Regions from separate parts of the Pseudomonas sp. LB3P58 genome, predicted to be linked through region 1. Evidence: predicted binding sites of a transcription regulator. Region 1 holds the regulator's gene; each other region holds the start of a gene.
The links. The regulator FliA, encoded in region 1, starts transcription of late flagellar genes. The targets are predictions, from matches to a motif close to CTAAAGTTTNNNNNNNNNNNGCCGNTAA.

Region 1 (3,275 bases):
GCTGGTGCAGGCGCTGGAGCCTTTGCTGCGCAAACGCGTGGTGCTGATCGATACCGCGGGCCTTCAGGCCAGCGATCCGGCACTGCGCATGCAGCTCGAAAGCCTGGCCGGTCGTGGCATCAAATCAAAAAATTACCTGGTCCTGGCAACCACCAGCCAGAAACAGGTTCTAACGGCCGCTTATCACAGTTACAAGCGTTGTGGGCTCGCTGGCTGCATCCTGACTAAACTGGATGAAACGGCAAGTCTGGGCGAGGTGTTGAGCCTGGCCATCAGTCATGAATTGCCGGTGGCCTACCTGACCGATGGCCCGCGGATTCCGGATGATTTGCATCTACCGCGTCGTCATCAGTTGGTCAGTCGCGCCGTCAGCGTGCAAATGCAAGAAGAACCCAGCGAAGAAGCCATGGCTGACATGTTCGCTGATATTTACCACAGCCCGACCAAGCAGGTTGGCTGAGGTATTAATGAACAGTTTTTGTACCTACATCGATGGTCTGCCATGCATTGTTCAGTTAGTGAACGCGCAGCCAGTAATGTGGCCTCCGTCTAAGTAAGACAAGGTAAAGAAAATTCATGGGCAGCATGCATCCCGTACAGGTGATCGCGGTGACCGGCGGCAAAGGTGGCGTCGGGAAGACTAACGTGTCAGTGAACTTGTCCCTGGCTCTAGCTGAGCTCGGCCGGCGCGTCATGCTGCTGGACGCTGATCTGGGGCTGGCGAACGTCGACGTCCTTCTGGGACTGACACCCAAACGTACTTTGGCCGACGTGATCGAAGGCCGCTGCGAGCTGCGCGACGTACTGTTGCAGGGCCCTGGCGGCATTCGCATCGTCCCGGCCGCGTCCGGCACACAGAGCATGGTTCATTTGAGCCCGGCGCAACACGCCGGCCTGATCCAGGCGTTCAGCGATATCGGCGACAACCTCGACGTGCTGGTGATCGACACCGCTGCGGGTATTGGTGAGTCGGTCGTCAGTTTCGTTCGCGCAGCGCAAGAAGTCTTGCTGGTGGTCTGCGACGAACCGACCTCGATCACAGATGCCTACGCACTGATCAAACTGCTGAACCGCGATTACGGCATGAACCGCTTCCGCGTCCTGGCCAACATGGCCCAGAGCCCGCAGGAAGGTCGCAACCTGTTCGCCAAGTTGACCAAGGTCACGGATCGCTTCCTTGACGTCGCCTTACAATACGTCGGCGCGGTGCCTTACGACGAAAGTGTGCGCAAGGCAGTGCAAAAGCAGCGCGCCGTCTACGAAGCCTTCCCTCGGTCCAAGTGCTCACTGGCGTTCAAGGCCATTGCACAGAAGGTCGATACCTGGCCGCTGCCTGCCAACCCGCGTGGGCACCTGGAGTTTTTCGTCGAGCGCCTCGTGCAACAAACCGCAGGACCTGTGCTATGACAGCCAGTGGCTACAACCTCTACAAGAAGTCGGCACGTGACGCGCAGTACGAGCTGATCGAGCGTTACGCGCCACTGGTTAAACGCATTGCCTACCACTTGCTGGCGCGTCTGCCAGCCAGTGTCCAGGTCGAAGACCTGATCCAGGCCGGGATGATCGGCCTGCTTGAAGTGTCGACCAAATACGACGCCAGCAAAGGCGCGAGTTTCGAGACGTACGCGGGCATACGAATCCGTGGCGCGATGCTCGATGAAGTACGCAAGGGGGACTGGGCGCCACGTTCGGTCCACCGCAATACCCGGATGGTCAGCGACGCAATTCGCTCTATTGAAGCTAAAACCGGCCGTGACGCTAAAGATCACGAGGTTGCGGCCGAACTCCAATTGAGTCTCGACGATTATTACGGGATTTTGAACGACACCCTGGGCAGCCGGCTATTCAGTTTCGACGATCTGTTGCAGGACGGCGAACACGAAGGGCTGCACGAGGATGGCGCCAGTGCTCATCTCGAGCCGTCACGCGATCTGGAAGATGAACGCTTCCAGGCGGCGCTGGCGGACGCGATTGCCAATTTGCCGGAGCGTGAGCGACTGGTGTTGGCGCTGTACTACGACGAAGAGTTGAATCTCAAGGAAATCGGTGAGGTCCTGGGGGTCAGCGAATCTCGGGTCAGCCAGTTACACAGCCAGTGCGCGGCCCGTTTGCGGGGGCGTTTGGGGGAGTGGCGAGCGCGCTGAAGGCAGTGTGGGGACACTGCGAACGCGGCGGGTGGGGTGTTGAACCGTACCGGTCCCGATCTGTTGTGCTCCAGACAGTCATTGAGTGCTTTGCCGGATTGATTGAAATGGCGCGTCCAGGTGCTGGGCGCGTTTAAGACTGCTTGGAGGTCGAATTGGACAAGAACATGAAAATCCTCATCGTTGATGACTTCTCAACGATGCGGCGGATCATTAAAAACCTGTTGCGTGACCTTGGGTTCACCAACACGGTCGAGGCCGACGATGGCACTACTGCCATTCCGGTTCTCAACAGCGGCAGCATCGACTTTCTGGTAACAGACTGGAACATGCCTGGCATGACCGGTATCGACCTGCTGCGCCACGTGCGTGCCGATGAAAAGCTCAAGCACCTGCCGGTGCTGATGGTGACCGCTGAAGCCAAGCGCGAGCAGATCATCGAGGCAGCCCAGGCCGGTGTTAACGGCTATGTGGTCAAGCCCTTCACGGCCCAGGCGTTAAAAGAAAAAATCGAGAAGATTTTCGAACGCATCGGTTGATGTGCGAAGCCACTGCGCCACGGGGGAGCTATGGAGCATAACGAGTCTTCACAGGGCGATTTCGAATCGACTCTGAAAAAACACGCGGTCGAACTGGTCGAAAGCCTTGAAAAAGGCAGGTTCGGCGACGCTGTGCAACTGATCCATGAGCTCAATCAGACCCGTGACCGTGGCCTGTATCAGGAAGTGGGCAAGCTCACTCGCGAGCTGCATAGCGCGATCGTCAATTTCCAGATTGACCCGCACATGCCGCAAGCCGAGGAAGTCTCGCAGATCACGGATGCCACCGAGCGTCTGGGTTATGTGGTCAAGCTGACCGAGGCGGCTGCCAACCGCACCATGGACCTGGTGGAAAACGCCACGCCGCTGGTCAACGGCCTGAGCAACGAAGCCCAGGCCTTGAGCACCGACTGGGGACGGTTCATGCGTCGCGAAGTCGGGGCTGAAGAGTTCCGCGAGCTGGCCCGGCGAGTCGACGGTTTCCTGACACGCAGCAGCGAAGACAATCGCGTTGTGTCGAGCAACCTCAACGACATTCTGCTCGCTCAGGATTACCAGGACCTCACCGGTCAGGTGATCAAGCGCGTGACCC
Region 2 (3,275 bases), 3.4 Mb from region 1:
GTGGCCACGGCGTTGGCGGTGTCGTGGAAACCGTTGACGAACTCAAAGCCGAGGGCAATCAGCAGCGCCACGCCCAACAGCAGAAACGGCGTCCAGGTGGTCACCACGGTGCCGAGTTCGTTCATGTCGTGCATCAGGCTGTAGGCGGTGAACAACAGCCCGCTGCCCAGCACAGCGAAGAAAATCACGATGGTCAGCAGGCCGGGCTTTTTATCGAGTTGCGGTTTGGCGCTACTGGCGGGCGCCTGGGCGGCGGTGAAGGAAGGAGTAGCCATGACGGACAATCCTGAGGGGAGAAGGAGTGTCGCCCATGATCGTTGCTGAATGTTACAGAGAGGCTGCGCTGGATCAGGGTTTGGGGTTTTTTAAAGGCAGAATCAAAAGATCGCAGCCTCGTTTCACTCGACAGCTCCTACATTTGGAAACGAGGCTGCGATCTTTTGATCTTAATAATCCTGGCGCTTGCGAAACGCCCAACGCCCGGCGATCACGGTAAACGTCGCGACCAATGCCACCAGAATCCAGAACCCTTCCGGGTCGCCTGAAAGCGGCACCCCACCGACGTTCATCCCGAAGAAACCGGCGATGATGTTGATCGGCAAGGCCAGCACCGTGACCACGGTCAGGGTGAACAGCGTGCGGTTGCTCTGTTCGTTGAGGTTGGCGGCGATTTCTTCCTGCAACAGCTTGATCCGTTCGCCCAGCGCCGTGAGGTCGTTGATGATCAGCGCGAACTCCTCGGTGGACTTGCGCAGCTCCTTGACGTCTTCCTTCTGCAACCACTGCGGCGGGCGATTGAGCAGGCGCAGCAACGAGCCCGGTTCCAGCGCCAACAAGCGTTGCAGGCGCACCAGTACCCGTCGGTTGGCACCCAGCTCAGCCCGGTTGGTCGACAGCCGCGAGGACAGCAACTCATCTTCGATCTGATCGACACTGAGGCTGGTCTTGCGCACGATCTGGGTCAGCACTTCACCCTGATCGCGCAGCAGATGCACCAGCAATTCCAGCGGCGAGCGAAAGCACTCACCGGCCTTCACCGACGAGCGCAGCTTGTCCACCGAGTGCAGCGGTTGCAGGCGTGCGCTGACGATCAGACGACTGCGGGCGCAGACCCACAGCGTCGAAACATCTGAAGAAACCATGCTGCTGAGGTTGAACACCACGTCGTTGACCACCGCTAGCAACGCCGAATCCACATGCTCGATACGCGTCGAACGAGAGCCCTCATGCAGCGCTTCGAAAAATTCGTCGGGCAATTCCAGATGGCTTTTCATCCAGCGCTCGCATGCGGCGTGGGCCAGGTTCAGGTGCAGCCAGAGAAATTCGTCGTTGTCGCCGGGTTGTTGCAGGCACTGCAAGGCCTTGGCCGAATCGAGCTCGCGGCCGCGCTCACCGGGGCGAAAACTGAAACCGTACAGCAGACCGAACAGGTCCGTGTCGCGATGGCTTTGGTCGATGCTGTGGTTCATGAAGTCTCACTGTGAGGAGGCGCCTGCCGCGGGTTTCACAGGTTCACTTGAGCCGCATCATCGCAAGGATTTTTGACGGTTTTGTGACAGTAGGATAGCGGCAAAATAGTGGCCGTACCGATGGTCGGAATTCATTCAAGAACCGCTCTGGGGCGCCGATTACGCTGACGTTAACTTGCACGGCTTTGGCCATGAACCAAGGTCGCAGACAGGGATGTCCGGACACCTTTCACGCCTTGTTGCGGCGTGCCTCATCCCTGTCATGAGTATCACTCGATGCTGCAAAAATCCCTGAGAGCACAAATCCTTGCCTTGTTGAGCGGCAGCCTGTTGGCCATGTTGCTGATCGCCCTGGCCTGCTTTCACTTTCTGTCCAGCGGTGTTCAGAGCTACGCGAATCTGATCGAAGGCCCACTGCACACCTCGCAACTGATCGATGAAGCCAACCTGCAATTCAAGGTGCAGGTACAGGAGTGGAAAAACGTCCTGCTACGCGGCAAGCAACCTGCGGACCTGGACAAATACTGGAAGCAATTCGAAGACCGCCAGCGCGACGTGCAGGGCATCCTTGGTGAACTGGCCGGGCAGAAGGGAATCGAGCCGCAGCTGAAAACCCGCATCGAACGCTTGCGGGACGAACATCGTCTGCTGGGCGCGGCCTATCAGAAGGGCCGTGACGCCTACGTGGCGGCAGGCGCCGACCCAACGGCTGGCGACACGGCGGTCAAAGGTGTGGACCGCGCGACCAGCGATCAGATGAGCGAGTTGGTCAGCGAATTGCGCAAGCAGGGTGCCGCGCAATCGAAGCTGATCAGCGCCGACGCCGATCGCACTGTGTTGCTGGGGATCATTGTGATGCTCGCCTCGGGACTGTTGATCGGGTTGTTGAGCCTGTGGCTGGTCAACCGCAACCTGGTCGAACCGATTCGCAAACTGATCGAGTACGTGGCGCAACTCAGCCAGGGTCGTTTCGCCGAACGCGTGGCCAGCACCCGTCAGGACGAGCTGGGCAAACTGGCGATGGCCGCCAATACCCTGCGCGATTTTCTTGCCGAAACCTTTAACCGTTTGCAGCGCAGCGCCAAGGATCTGGACAGCGCCAGCGGTGAGCTGAATTCCATCGCCACCCTGATGGCCAGCGGCACTAACGAGCAGTTCAACCGCACCGATCAGGTGGCCACGGCGATGAACGAAATGTCCGCTACCGCGCAAGAAGTCGCGCGTCACGCAGCCGATGCGGCACGTGCCGCCGACGATGCCGACCAGTCCGCCCAGCAGGGTGAAAAGGTCATGCAGGGCACCATTTACACCATCACCCAAATGCGCGGCGAAATCGCCAATACCGCCACGGTCATCCGTCGTCTGGAAACCGACAGCGGGCGCATCGGCAAGGTGCTGGAAGTGATTCGCGGCATCGCCGAGCAGACCAATCTGCTGGCGCTCAACGCCGCCATCGAAGCAGCCCGTGCCGGTGAAGCCGGGCGCGGTTTTGCGGTAGTGGCCGATGAAGTCCGCAGCCTGGCCCAGCGCACGGCGGCGTCGATCATCGAGATCAACCAGATCATTCAAACGGTGCAAACCGGTGCGGTGGACGCCGCTCAGGCAATTGAAAGCGGTCAGTCGCGCAGTGAGGAAAGTGTCGAACAAGTGACTCAGGCCGGCGCCATGCTGGAGCGCATCACCCTTGCCGTGGAAGCCATCCGCGACATGAACCACCAGATCGCTACCGCCGCGGAAGAGCAGACGTCGGTGGCCGAAGACATCTCGCGCAACCTCACCGAGATCACCAGCATCGCCAGCACCAAT
Region 3 (3,275 bases), 2.9 Mb from region 1:
GCTTGTCGAGGAAGCGGTTGAACCAGCCGGCCAATTGGCCGAGTTCATCCTGCTTGTCGTAGGCCAGGCGGCGGGTCAGATCGCCTTCGCCGCTGGCAATGTCTTCGAGCATGTGCGCCACACCCAGGATCGGCCGGGTCACGCTGCGGGCCATCAGCCACACCAGCAACAGGCCAATCAATGCGGCCAGCACACCCAGGCCGAGTTCGACCAGGGTGCCGGCGGTGTTGCTTTCATCGAGTTGTTTTTTCAGCGCTTCGGCTGGGCCGACCAGGACTTTCTCCGGCACATCGAGCAACACGCCCCAGGACTTGCCACCGGGAATCGGCTGGAACGGCGACAGCACTTTGAGCTGTTGATTGTTGTGCAGGCTTGCGGTCTTGCTGCTGGCGGCGAGCATGCGGATCAGCTCGGCACCGTTGGTCTTGTCCACGGTGTCCAGGCGCTGGCTGAGCTTGCTGGCGTCCGGGCTGTAACCGGCCAGCAAACCGACCGGGCTGATGATGCTGACGTTGGTCTGGCCGTCATAGAGTTTCTTGCTCGCACCTTGGCTGACGGCTTGCAGGCTGTTGAGGTTGATGTCCACCGACAGCGAAGCGATGACCTTGCCGTTGACCATCAGCGGGAAAACGATGCTGGTCATTAGCACGTTCTGGCCGTCGATCACATAGAAGTAGGGTTCGATCACGCAGGGCTTGAGGGTCGTGCGCGGGCAGGTGAACCAGGCGTTGGCCGGTTCGCCGCTAGGGCCGGTGCTGGTGTCGGCCATGTCGCTTTCCGGTAGCGCCATCGACGTCACCTTGCCCGGAGTCGGTTGCGACCAGTACAGGGCGAAACGGCCCTTGTCGTTGCTGCCCAACTCGGCCTGGCCGGCGAACAGATCGTCCTTGCCGTCCAGCGCGTTGGCTTCGAACACCAGCGAGAGGCCGAGCAGTTCCGGGTTGGCTTGCAGGGCCGATTTGACCTGGCGTGTCAGGTCTTCACGCAGGTCAAAGGCATCGAGGAAGCGCTTCTCGGCCTGGTCGCGCAGGAACAGCACCTGACGCGAAAAGCCGTGGCCATATTGATAGGCGTCCATGAACTGCTGGCGTATCCCCAGCGCCTGGTTTTCACCCTGGGATTCGATCCGGGCCTGGGCCGCTTCGGTGAGCATCTCCATGCTGGATGCTTTCACCATCTCGGAGCTGTGCTCCATGCGATACAGCGAAAGACCCACCAGCAGGGTCACGATGCCGGCCAGGCACAGCCCGGCCAGCAGGGTGATTTTCCATTGAATGGAAAGTTGTCTGAGCGACATGGAGACGTCCTTTATTCGATAAATATCTGAGACTTTGCACTGTAACGGCCACGATTCGGCTTTCTTTATGCCGTTTTCTGAATATCGATTCTCACCCCGTAGGAGCTGCCGAAGGCTGCGATCCTTTGATCTTTACGTCTTCGATGGCGCCGGAAGATCAAAAGATCGCAGCCTTCGGCAGCTCCTACGGGGATGTGTGTTGGCTTTGACAAGGTGGCAGCGGTCCGGCACAGTGCGCGCCCTCTAATAAAACCCTCTCATTCAATCCGCTGGCGGCTCTTTGCAGACTGCCGGCCGGACTCTTTCCGTTTGCCTTGAGGTACCGATGATTAATGCTGTAATTGCCGCGGTCGGCGTCATGCTGATCCTCAGCCTGTCCCGCGTGCACGTAGTAATCGCGCTGATCGTGGGCGCCCTGGTGGGTGGTTTGACCGGTGGCCTGGGCATCGACGCGACACTCAAAGCCTTCAACAGTGGTCTCGGTGGCGGCGCGACGGTCGCGTTGTCCTACGCATTGCTCGGCGCTTTCGCCGTGGCCATTGCCAAGTCCGGCCTGGCGCATGCCCTGGCCGACAAAGCTTTGCTGATGGTCGACCGCCAGCACGCCAGCGGTGGCCGTCAGGTCAAATGGCTGTTGATCGGTTTGCTGTGGGTGGTGGCCATCGCGTCCCAGAATATCTTGCCGATACATATCGCCTTCATTCCGCTGCTGGTGCCGCCGCTTTTATATGTGCTGACCAAGCTGCAGCTGGACCGCCGACTGATTGCCTGCGTCATGACCTTCGGCCTGATTACGCCGTACATGTTCTTGCCCGTGGGCTTCGGCAACATCTTCCTTAATGAAATCCTGCTGGCCAACGTCGCCCGTAGCGGTGTGGACATCAGCGGCATCAACGTCACCCATGCCATGGGGATTCCGGCCTTGGGCATGTTCGTCGGGCTCGCGGCAGCGTTTGTCAGCTATCGCAAGAAGCGCGTCTACGATCTGGAAAAGATCGAGCAAGTCGAACAGGTCGCGGTGCAGTACAACCCGCTGAGCCTGATGGTCGCCGGTCTGGCCATCGCGGTGGCGTTCATCATTCAGCTGTTGCTGGACTCGATGATCATCGGTGCGTTGGCTGGCTTTCTGATTTTTTCGGTGTCGGGGATCGTGAAGTGGCGTGAAACCGACGACCTGTTCACCGAAGGCATGAAAATGATGGCGATGATCGGTTTCATCATGATCGCCGCGTCCGGGTTTGCCGAAGTGATGAAAGCCACCGGTGAGGTGCAGACACTGGTCGAAGCCTCGGCCTCGTGGATCGGCCACAGCAAAGGCATTGGCGCGTTGCTGATGTTGCTGGTCGGACTGTTGGTGACCATGGGCATCGGTTCGTCGTTTTCCACAGTGCCGATCCTGGCAGCGATTTTTGTGCCGTTGTGCGTGCAGTTGGGTTTCAGCCCGATCGCGATCGTGTGCATCGTCGGGACTGCCGGTGCGCTGGGCGATGCCGGTTCACCGGCGTCGGACTCGACCCTCGGCCCGACCTCGGGCCTGAACATCGACGGCCAGCATCACCACATCTGGGACACCGTGGTCCCGACCTTCCTGCACTACAACCTCCCGCTGCTGGCGTTCGGCTGGGTGGCGGCGATGGTCCTCTAAACACATTTCCCCTGTGGGAGCGAGCCTGCTCGCGAAGGCGGCGGCACATCCAGCATTGATGTGACTGACATACCGCTTTCGCGAGCAGGCTCGCTCCCACATTTGATTGGGGGTGACCTTCACTCAACTTTTGGCCTGGCGTGCCGTTAAAGCCTTTAACCACGCCAATAAAATCAAAAGAGTGAACCGTCATGCGCATGAGCCTGAAGGCTAAAGTCCTGTCCCTTGCCGTCCTCCCGGTGTTGCTCTTTGCGCTGGTCATCAGCCTGACCACGTTGTTCATTCTGCAGGAGCAGGCCCGCAAGGAAGTCGAGGAAACTCGCCAGCGCCTGC

Region 2: ACYZTZ_RS21170 (methyl-accepting chemotaxis protein) is a predicted target of FliA. The motif match lies at 1,604-1,631, and genes of this name have one in related genera.
Region 3: ACYZTZ_RS18755 (methyl-accepting chemotaxis protein) is a predicted target of FliA. The motif match lies at 1,339-1,366, and genes of this name have one in related genera.

The regions. Positions count from the first base shown of each region.
Region 1 is NZ_JBUBVE010000001.1:1,108,774-1,112,048, forward strand. Features, by position in the region: gene flhF (flagellar biosynthesis protein FlhF) at 1-460, shown strand, start outside; gene fleN (flagellar synthesis regulator FleN) at 577-1,407, shown strand; gene fliA (RNA polymerase sigma factor FliA) at 1,404-2,144, shown strand; gene ACYZTZ_RS05165 (chemotaxis response regulator CheY) at 2,312-2,683, shown strand; gene ACYZTZ_RS05170 (protein phosphatase CheZ) at 2,714-3,275, shown strand, end outside.
Region 2 is NZ_JBUBVE010000001.1:4,557,331-4,560,605, reverse strand. Features, by position in the region: gene ACYZTZ_RS21180 (inorganic phosphate transporter) at 1-275, opposite strand, end outside; gene ACYZTZ_RS21175 (transporter) at 447-1,469, opposite strand; gene ACYZTZ_RS21170 (methyl-accepting chemotaxis protein) at 1,746-3,275, shown strand, end outside.
Region 3 is NZ_JBUBVE010000001.1:4,022,802-4,026,076, reverse strand. Features, by position in the region: gene ACYZTZ_RS18755 (methyl-accepting chemotaxis protein) at 1-1,297, opposite strand, end outside; gene ACYZTZ_RS18750 (Na+/H+ antiporter family protein) at 1,626-2,942, shown strand; partial or broken gene ACYZTZ_RS18745 (cache domain-containing protein) at 3,134-3,275, shown strand, end outside.